Regions from separate parts of the Lysinibacillus sp. genome, predicted to be linked through region 1. Evidence: riboswitches for the same ligand, from Rfam matches in the RefSeq annotation. Region 1 holds a riboswitch; the other holds the start of a gene.

Region 1 (5,141 bases):
TAGCTTGATGACCTTCATAAATACTTCCGAACCACTTATTAAAAAACGCGCAAACGGCTTACCTGCTTCTCCTGTTAATCCTGTGCCAAGCCCGATTAAGACAGCAAATAAAATAAGTGCTAGCATATTACTTCTGGATAATAAATTCATAAAATCAGGCACAGTGAAGGTGTTAACTAATTGTTCAGCAAAGCTTAAATCCTCTGTTGTTTCAGGGGATACAATCTGAACGGATACCTCAGCCCCAGGGGGATAAATAGTAACAGCAATTAACATGATAATGGCGGCAATAATGCCTGTTGCTATAAATACGAGCATCATTGAGCCCATAATTTTACCTAAACGTTTGAGGCTTTCCATACTAGCAACGGAGGATGCAATGGAGAAAAACACTAATGGCACAACAATCATAAATAATAAATTAATAAAAATATCACCAAAAGGCTTTAACACCGTAGCCTTCTCACCAAAAAGCAAGCCAATAATAACACCTAGAAGAATGGCAATTAATAAAAACATAGAAAACCGATAAGCCCTCAGTTTTCCCATCTTCACATCCCTTCAAGGATCATTTACACTTCAGTGATATTGCTTGTAAATTTTTTAAGCATGCTCCGAAGAACAATGTGACTTGCTAGACGCTATAAAAATTCGTATATCCCCTCTGCAATAAACTCCGCTGGGCCTCGCATCCAAACATGGTCATCGTCAGCCCATCGTATGTTTAAGTCACCTCCACTCAGATGAACAGTTATCTCTTCTCCCCTCTGACAAAAACCATTTAAAATAGCAGCTACTACTGCAGCACAAGCACCTGTTCCACACGCCTCCGTAACACCAGAACCTCGCTCCCAAACTCTAAATTGTAAGGCTTTTGAATGGATGACCTGTACAAATTCAACATTAACACGATTAGGAAATCTCACATCATTTTCTATAATGCCTCCTAGTGTTCTTAACGGCGCTTTTTCTATATCATCGATAAAAAATACCGCGTTTGGATTTCCTAAAAACAACGCTGTTAGGAACAAATTATGTGGAGGTACTGTAAATAATTCATTGATGACGAGCTTATTAGGGGTACCTAACATCGGTATATCTTTACGATACAATAAAGGTTTACCCATATCGACAATCACATCTATGACTGTATTATCCTGAACCACTACCTCTACGTACATAATGCCTGCTTTTGTTTCAATTGTAAAAAACTTTTGTCGCACAATTTGGCGTTCAAAAATATATTTTGCAACACAGCGAAGTCCGTTTCCACAGTTAGATCCCTCTGTACCATCCTTATTAAAAATGCGCATACCACAGTCAGCAATTTTAGAAGGTTGAATAATAATTAATCCATCCGAGCCAATGCCTGTATGGACATTTGCTATCTTTTTAGCTAATTCACAAAAGATATTGTCATTATAATCATACCTGAAAAGATCAAGATAAATATAGCTGTTGCCAATACCATGCATTTTCGTAAAGGCTATTTTCATACATTCACTCCTTGTAAAGGATGGTAGAGGTATAGACTTTTAACTTTCTTATGATTGGTTAACCTTTTTGGCAAATTGGTCTGGAACATATGTAAGATAAGGTTTACCAGTTAGTGGATGTATTTGAATATCAGCAAAAACATGAAATACTTCCCGTAACAACGTTGGAGTAAGTACTTCTTCTGGCGTCCCATGACAAACTATTCGTCCATTCTGTAAAACGTAAATTTGATCACAGTACATTGCTGCGATATTTAAGTCATGTAAAGCCGCGACTACAGTTAAATGTAGAGTTTGAATTAAGTCCATAAGCTGGAGTTGATGCTGTATATCTAAATGATTCGTCGGCTCATCTAATATCAATACCTTAGCTTGTTGTGCCAGAGCACGTGCAACCATTACGCGCTTTTTCTCTCCACCGGAAAGAGAGCTAAAGCTTCGTTTCTCCAAATGTGAAATACCAGTTTGTAGAAGAGCATCTGCCACAATTCGGAAATCTTGTTCTTGATCAAGCTCCAATAGTTTTTTATGTGGCGTTCTTCCCATACTGACTAAATCATGTACGGTGAAGTCAAATAAAACAGGTGTTTCTTGACTAACAACGGCTAAATTTTTAGCAATCGATTTACTTGATTGCTTTAAAATATCTTGTTCGTTTAATAATACCGTACCACTTTCCGGTTTTAGCAGACGATACATATTTTTTAGCAATGTGGATTTGCCGCTACCATTAGGGCCAATGAGTCCAACAAGTTGTTTTTCTTTTATTTGAATACTTACTTCATGTAGTATACGCTCATCGTAAATGGAGAATGATAGCTGCTTCGCTTCTAATGTCATATAAGTTAGTCCCCTTCACCGAAAGAATAATTGTTACGACGGAGTAGCCAAATAAAAAATGGTCCTCCACAAAAGGCCGTTATAATACCAATTGGCATTTCTTGAGGTGCGATGATTATTCGGGCAAAAGCATCTGCCCACACTAAAAAGATTCCTCCAATTAAAGCACTAATAGGTATCACATATTTATAGTTTGACCCCACAATTAACCGAACGATATGTGGAATGATTAATCCCACAAATCCAATAGAGCCACTGACTGCGACAAGTACACCAGTTAACAACGAAACAAGTAAAATGAGCTGAATACGAAATTGCTGTAAATTAACCCCTAATGTTACAGCTGCCTCTTCCCCTAGTAATAATAAATTTAAATTTCGATAGTGTAGCCATAGTAGCCCAAATACGAGGAAGAATATGAAAGCCGGGATTACAATATTATTCCACTTGGCTCCAGCTAGACTCCCTAGCATCCAAAACATAACAGCCTTTAAAGCCCCTTCTTGTTTCGACATCATCAAAATGAAATTGGAAACGGCCGTTAAAATAAAGGACACAGCCATCCCAGCCAATAACAAGCGAAAAATTGAGACACGACCACCAACTCGTGATAAGAAAAATACGAGCGCAATGGCAAGTAATGACCCTAAAAATGCAGATACAGAAAGAGCATAGATTCCTAAAAATGAAAAGGCACCTAAAATAATTACTGAGGTCGCTCCAACAGCTGCACCTGACGAAATCCCTAATATATAAGGGTCAGCAATGGAATTTCTCACAAGTGCCTGAATTGCTGCCCCAGCAATAGCTAGACCAGCTCCAACAATAGCTGCGAGTAAAACACGTGGTGCTCTTATTTGCCAAATAATGATTTCCTGTGAGCGACTCCAGTCTTGCTCTATGCCATTTTGTATAATGGGGATTTTAGAAAGAATAACTTTCCATACATAGAAGGGTGTAACTGATACAGACCCAACCATAACGGCTATTGTCATAGAAACGATTAATACGAAGAAAAGTATTAAGGAAAAAAACATAAATTTTTTATTCATCCGTTTAAAGCTCCTACTAAGTATTGATGGATGAAGCAATAAAAAAAAGGTATTCCATACGAAAATACGCATAGAAATACCCTAGATTAAACAAAGTCAGAAAATATCCAGCTATTGTCCGTAATTGCTTGCATCCTCGTGGGCATTACAGGTATTACTAATGGCAGGTCTCCTGGCTTCGAATCAGCATCCTATAATGGCCTTCCCATACTAACACAGTGGCAAAAAATATTATAAGACTCCTCGTTACAGTTGCGGGACAGCGTCGGACTTCCACCGACTTCCCTTTTAAGTGACATTCAAAAAATATCACACCAATAGTACTTAAAGTTATAAAATTGTGACGATTCTATCATACATTTTTATAACTAGTTAGTCTACACTATAATTGAGTTAACTTAAAACTATAATAAGGTTGACACAATTATATTCGTTTTTTACACTAGCAGTAAGAAGGTTTATAACGAGGTGAAATTTATGGCTACTGCTACACAACAGAGTCATCATAAATTAAGAACTATTGACATTACCTATATTGGGTTATTCTCAACACTTATGATGATAGGGGCTAATATTACCTCCTTTGCCCCATTTATGATGGTGGGTGGTGTACCGATTACACTACAAACGTTTTTTGCTATTTTAGCAGGACTGGTTCTTGGTAGCAGAAAGGGTGCGCTCGCCTGTACAGTTTATATGTGCATAGGATTAGCAGGAGCGCCTGTTTTTGCTCGTTTTGGTGGGGGAGTTGGACAAATTTTAAGCCCTACCTTTGGGTTTATTATTACATTTATTGGAGCAGCATTTGTTGCAGGACTAATTGTAGAACGAAGTGCAACAAAGAAAAGCTATATTGCGGCAGCGTTAATCGCAACTGCGCTTAATTATTTCCTAGGGACAAATTGGATGTATTTTGCCTACAAACTATGGGCAAGTGCACCAGAGGTCTTTTCATATAAACTAGCTTGGCTCTGGATGATCCCCCCACTACCAAAAGATTTTATCTTAGCGATTTTCGCTGGCATCTTCGCCTATCGATTACAAAAAACATTGAAAATCATGCCCATTCAATAAATAATTCCTCACATCTTTCTTGTTAGATGAAAGATGTGATTTGATTTTTGGTAGTAGATCATGTCCATTATTTCTGCACATTTATTTGCTACAGTATTAGCAAATAGTGAGGAGGATATGACATGATATTCAAACAAAAATGGTCAATGGCACTACTATCAGTATTAGCTTTACTTACTTTATCTGCTTGTACGGAGGATCAAACGAAGCCTGCGTCTACATCTAATCATACGACTGAAGAAATGGATCATTCGACAATGAACCATTCAAGTTCAGGCGAAGTACCAGCTACATTAAAAATTGCTGAAAATCCGAAGTTTCCTGTAGGAAGTACAGCTATTATTACGAACGGGCATATGGACGGTATGAAAGGTGCAGAAGCAGAAATAGTCGGGGCCTATGATACGACTGCTTATGTTATTTCCTATGAACCAACTACAGGTGAAGAGCCTGTTAAAAATCATAAGTGGGTCATTCACGAAGAATTAATTGATCCCGAAGAAGCACCTCTGGCTCCTGGTACAGAAGTAAAAACGGATGCAGCGCATATGAAAGGTATGGAAAATGCGCTTGTCCATATTGAAGAGGCTGTACAAACAACTGTTTATATGGTGGATTACACTTCCACTTTAAATGGTGAGGCAGTAAAAAATCATAAATGGGTAACAGAAGAAGAGTT
Region 2 (5,141 bases), on a different contig from region 1:
AGATGAGAAATAGTATAAAAGTTATGCCGGAAATGCTAAACTTTAAAAGGCTAATATAAATATAAGAACAATTAATTAAAATAGAAATCGTTCAAGTGATTACATAGGATATCGAGAGCGAAATTGATAGATGAAGGGAAATGAAGGTAACGTGGGAAAGCGCAATAAATGGCGTAAGTCGATGGTGCTAGCATTGGCACTAGCAGGCGGCTTATTATTTAATACAATTCAACCAACTGAAGTACATGCCGAAGAAACTTCTCAACAAATGATCGAGAAAAAGGCTGAAATAGATAAACAAGTGAAGAAATTAGAGCAAGAATTAACAAAGCTACAACAAGAGATCGACGCAAAAGTTAAAGTATTTAAACAAGTACAAGCTGAAATTAAAGAAGTAGATGCTAGTATTGTTGAAACACAAAAACGTATTGAACAACGCTCTAAAATCTTAAGTGAGCGTATGGCTGCATATCAAGCACAAGATAACACTGTAGGCGTTTATTTAAATGTCGTTCTTGAAGCAAAAAGCTTTGCAGATTTAATGGACCGTGTCGTAGCGGTTAAAACATTAATGGATGCTGACCAAGAATTAGTGGATCAACAGGAAGCAGATAAAGCAAGCTTAGTGCAACAAAAAGCTACATTAGATGAAAAGCAAAAAGAGCTTCAAAAACAATTCCAAGAGCTTCAACAAAAGGAAAGCGAAATGGAAGTGAAAAAGGCTGAAAACGAAGCGAAATCACTTGCATTAAAAGCTCAAATTGCAACGAAACAAGAAGAAGAACGTTTAGAAGCGGAGCGTAAAGCAGCTGAAGAAGAAGCAGCTCGTTTACGTGCTCTTCAAGCAGCAACGCCAGTAGTACAAGCAACTCAAAATACTGGTGGTGGTCAACCACAAAAAATTATTGTTGGCTCTGGAGCTGGTACAGCATCATCAGGAGATGCTATTTCAACTGCTAAGCAATTCCTAGGTCGTCCTTATGTTTGGGGTGGTAGCAACCCATCAACAGGCTTTGACTGCTCAGGTCTTGTACAATGGTCTTACAAACAAGCAGGTGTTTCTTTACCTCGTACAGCATCACAACAATATTTAGCAACACAGCGTATTTCAGCAAGTGAAGCACGAGTTGGTGACTTAGTATTCTTCAGCTACGGGTCTGGGGTAGCGCACGTAGGTATTTACTTAGGTAACAACACAATGATCGATGCTCAAAACAACGGTGTCGTAATTGAATCACTTGATTGGTGGAATCAATATTTAGTAGGCTTCGGTCGTATTCAATAAGCAAGCCTCTTTAACTAATAGACGATTGACATGAGAAAAAGGTCATCTTTGTAGAGAAAAAATACAAAGATGACCTTTTTTATTTAGCTTAAAAATTTTTAAATTTTAAAGTTTAACTTAATGACACCTGTCTCTTTCAATGCAATAAAGAAAATTATAACAAAGGGACCGACAAGTAAACCGATAATACCAAATAACTGAAGACCAATGAACATGGCGATTAATGTTGGCAATGTAGATAAACCGATATGGTCTCCCATTAATTTAGGCTCGACTACTCGACGAATAATAAGTAAAATAGCAGCTAAGATGAATAATTTTACAGCAATAGCTGTGTTACCCATCAGTAAATGATAAAGTCCCCATGGAGCTAAAATAATGATAGAGCCTAGGAAAGGGACAATATCTATTAACCAAATAATAATCGTCATTGTTATGGCATATTTGGGTTGGATTAATAGAAGTCCAATAAGTGTGACGCCTCCAATAATAAAGCTTACAAATAAGTGTGCCTTCATATAACCGAAAGTTGCATCCTTTAGACGATTAAGGATAATCTTTATTTTCTTTGCAGTGTTGGGCTTTAAATATTTATAAGTGATTTGCTTTAATTTAGGCAAATCAAGCATAAATAGGAATAGAGCAATCATATAAACGAGAAGACTGATAAATAGGCTTGGAATTTCTGAAAAGAAGGCTGAAACTTTGCTATAATTAAAGAAGCTTAAAAAGAATTCTTCAACTTTTTTTATGAAATCCATTGTGGTTTTTTGAAGTGAAGCACTTACTTCTGGTGGAAAGTCTTCTGTATATTTAGAGATATTTTCTTGCATATGGAGCCACATATCTGATAGCTTGGAAATATAATAGGGAGCTTGCTTAGATAGTAAAATTATTTGCGACATGATTTGTGTAATGGACAGATAGCAAATAATAGATATAACCATAACACTCACTATGTATATAAAAGCAACTGCTATTTTCCGTGACATCTTCCATCGCCTTTTAAAGAACATGACGATTGGTTCTAAGAAAAATGCACTTATACCTGCAAATAGTAAAGGCATGGACACAGGGATAATAAAATAGGCAGCTACAAGTAAGGATAGAATCACAATTACTCGAAAAATCAATTTCCTAGCATTAAATTTATTCATAAACTCACCTTCTTTGCGAAAAAATTAAGTTAAGTGTACCATAAATCAAATTTTATTACGTTCTGAATCAATAAAGGTAGGGATAAATTATGGAAAAAGAGATTTTGCAACTTTTTAGTAATCTAACAGAGCGTGACCACGATATTCAATATGAATCTTACGAGGAACTAATGAAAATTATGCAGGAGCCCGTAGATTGGACATATGCAGTATGGGAACAGCTTGTACAAGCACTTACATACAAAGATGGACATGCTCGTGCACGTGCTGCACAAATTTTATGTGCCTTAGCCGCAAAAAGTGATCCAGAAGAAAGGGTATTGGAGGATTTTTTGAAAATTTGGGCTGTGACGTATGATGAGCGATTTGCCACGGCGAGGAACGCGTTACAAGCTATTTGGAAAATTGGATTAGCAGGTCAAGTACAAAGAGACTTAGTTGTCTCGTATCTAGCTAAGAGATTTCAAACATGTTTGGATGAAAAGCATCCCTCTCTTATTCGCTATGATATTATTATTTCTTTTAAAAAGCTTTATGATCAAACGAATGACTCTAAATTAATAGCTATTGCACATCGCTTAATTGATGAAGAGCACGAAGTTAAACACAAAAAGAAATATAAGGCAGCCATCCGTTCAAAGTAGCGAGATGGTGTTTTTTTGTACAGATGTAAAGTTTCTATTTGGAGTACAACTGTTTTTTCCTATTAATATATGGTAAACTGCTTTACAAATGAAATATTCTTGCAGAATAAAGGTGCTAACTAGCATAATCGGGAATTCGGTGAAAAACCGAAGCTGTTTCCGCAACTGTAAGTACAGCCATTATAAAGATATACCACTGTCTCCAAGGAGATGGGAAGGTTCTTTATAGCTCATTAAAATTCATTAATGAATTGTACAAGCCAGGAGACCGACCTTTATTTGAACGTATAACAACTCTTCGGAAGCTAGGAGGATATACGGCAAATTACATAGGTAATGTCATAGTAATTGGCAATCATTATGTTATTTTCGTCGTTCCTTTGCTTAAAGGAGCGGCGTTTTTTTATGCTATCGTTCATGTAAGAATTTATCAAAATGGGAAGGGGGTACATCAAGTGAAAAAGGATGCACGTTATTCTTGTTATCCGTTTATGCGTGAGAAGGCTTCAACGGTTGATTATGAGATTCGAACAGATAGTCTCACAACACATCTAGGGGTTGCATTAGCTGCAGTAAAAAAGGAGGATGTACAAGTTGTCGTAGATGATTTGCTGCTTATATTACCTATGGCTTACCATGTCAATGGTTCAGTCCGAGGAAAGCTAGCAGTAACAGAAGAAGATCTTTCTTGGTTAAGCGAACGCTATGACTTTTATGTTCGTCATGTGAAGGAAGACAAAGTTTTGTTTTACCTCAGGGCACAGAGGCTGCTGCTGCTTTACATCTTTGCCGCAGTGAAGCCAAAAAATCATATCGTACATTACATAAGGTTTCAGAGGAACGAGAGGTACCAGCTATCCTTTTCGACTACTTAGGCTTGTTAGCAAATGTATGCTTTGTCATGGCAGTCTATATGAATCACCAAGCAGGTATAGCTGAAATACCGTTTATTAGTAAATCCTATCCAATGAAAAAGAAAAGGGAGAGTAAGAATGAAGAAAGTATTTAATTTCCAATGGCTATCAGTGCTAGTACTAATATTAGTTTTAGCAGGTTGTGGTACCTCAGAAGATACAAAAAATAAAGAGGCTTCACAGGATACGCAACAAACTGAACAAACAACCTACAAAGTAACAGATGATCGTGGTGTAGAAGTAGAATTTAAAGAAGTACCAAAAACTATTGTTTCTTTACAACCAAGTAATACGGAGATTTTATTTGCACTAGGTGTTGGTGAGAAAATCGTAGGAGCAACAGAGTATGACACATATCCAGAAGCAGCACAAAAAATCGAACGAGTATCTGATTCTCAGAATTTCGATAGTGAACGCATTATAGCCTTAAAGCCAGATGTGGTCATTGCTTACACAATTGGCTCTAAGGATGCATTGAAACCATTAGAAGATGCGGGACTGAAAGTATTTGTTATTGAATCTGCCACATCATTTGATGATGTTTATGGGGATATTGAACAACTAGCTGCTGTAATGGGTGTTGAAGATAAAGGAAATGAATTAAACGAACAGATTAAAGCGAAAATTACTGAAGTACAAACAAAGGTGAAAGAAGTAAAAGCACCGAAAAATGTTTATTTAGAGATTAGTCCTAAGCCAGATATTTATACGGCAGGCGCTGGAACTTTCCAGCAAGAAATATTAAATGCAGCCAATGTTAAGAATGTCTTTGCTGATTTAGACAATTGGGCGCAAGTGTCTGAGGAAGAGGTTATTGCGAAAAATCCAGAGGTTATATTAACAACAGTAAACTATACAGAAGATCCTATAGGGGAAATTTTGACACGTGATGGTTGGAATACTGTGAAAGCTATTCAAGATAAAGCTGTACAGTCTCTTGATACTGATATCTCTAATCGTCCTGGTCCACGTATTGGAGAAGCAGTAGAATTAGTAGCTAAAGCTGTGTATCCAGAGTTATTTAAATAACAATTCAAGGCTAGCTGATCTAACGGCTAGCCATTTTTATATGGTTAGTTATTACCTAGCGTGAAAATTGGAATTAATTTAATTTGTTCTATAGAATAAAGGTAAGAATGCT

What was found. Region 1 has a riboswitch for cobalamin ahead of RT445_RS04710 (FecCD family ABC transporter permease). Riboswitches for the same ligand answer to the same signal wherever they lie in the genome.
Region 2: another riboswitch for cobalamin. It lies ahead of RT445_RS05065 (ATP:cob(I)alamin adenosyltransferase); the one in region 1 lies ahead of RT445_RS04710 (FecCD family ABC transporter permease).

What each region holds. Positions count from the first base shown of each region.
Region 1 is NZ_DAMDAY010000011.1:30,848-35,988, forward strand. It holds gene RT445_RS04695 (dicarboxylate/amino acid:cation symporter) at 1-549, opposite strand, end outside; gene dapF (diaminopimelate epimerase) at 642-1,496, opposite strand; gene RT445_RS04705 (heme ABC transporter ATP-binding protein) at 1,545-2,336, opposite strand; gene RT445_RS04710 (FecCD family ABC transporter permease) at 2,342-3,388, opposite strand; cobalamin riboswitch at 3,534-3,722, opposite strand; gene RT445_RS04715 (biotin transporter BioY) at 3,866-4,462, shown strand; gene RT445_RS04720 (YdhK family protein) at 4,585-5,141, shown strand, end outside.
Region 2 is NZ_DAMDAY010000013.1:394-5,534, reverse strand. It holds gene RT445_RS05080 (C40 family peptidase) at 131-1,285, shown strand; gene ytvI (sporulation integral membrane protein YtvI) at 1,384-2,442, opposite strand; gene RT445_RS05070 (hypothetical protein) at 2,532-3,086, shown strand; cobalamin riboswitch at 3,180-3,377, shown strand; partial or broken gene RT445_RS05065 (ATP:cob(I)alamin adenosyltransferase) at 3,542-4,095, shown strand; gene RT445_RS05060 (ABC transporter substrate-binding protein) at 4,079-5,029, shown strand.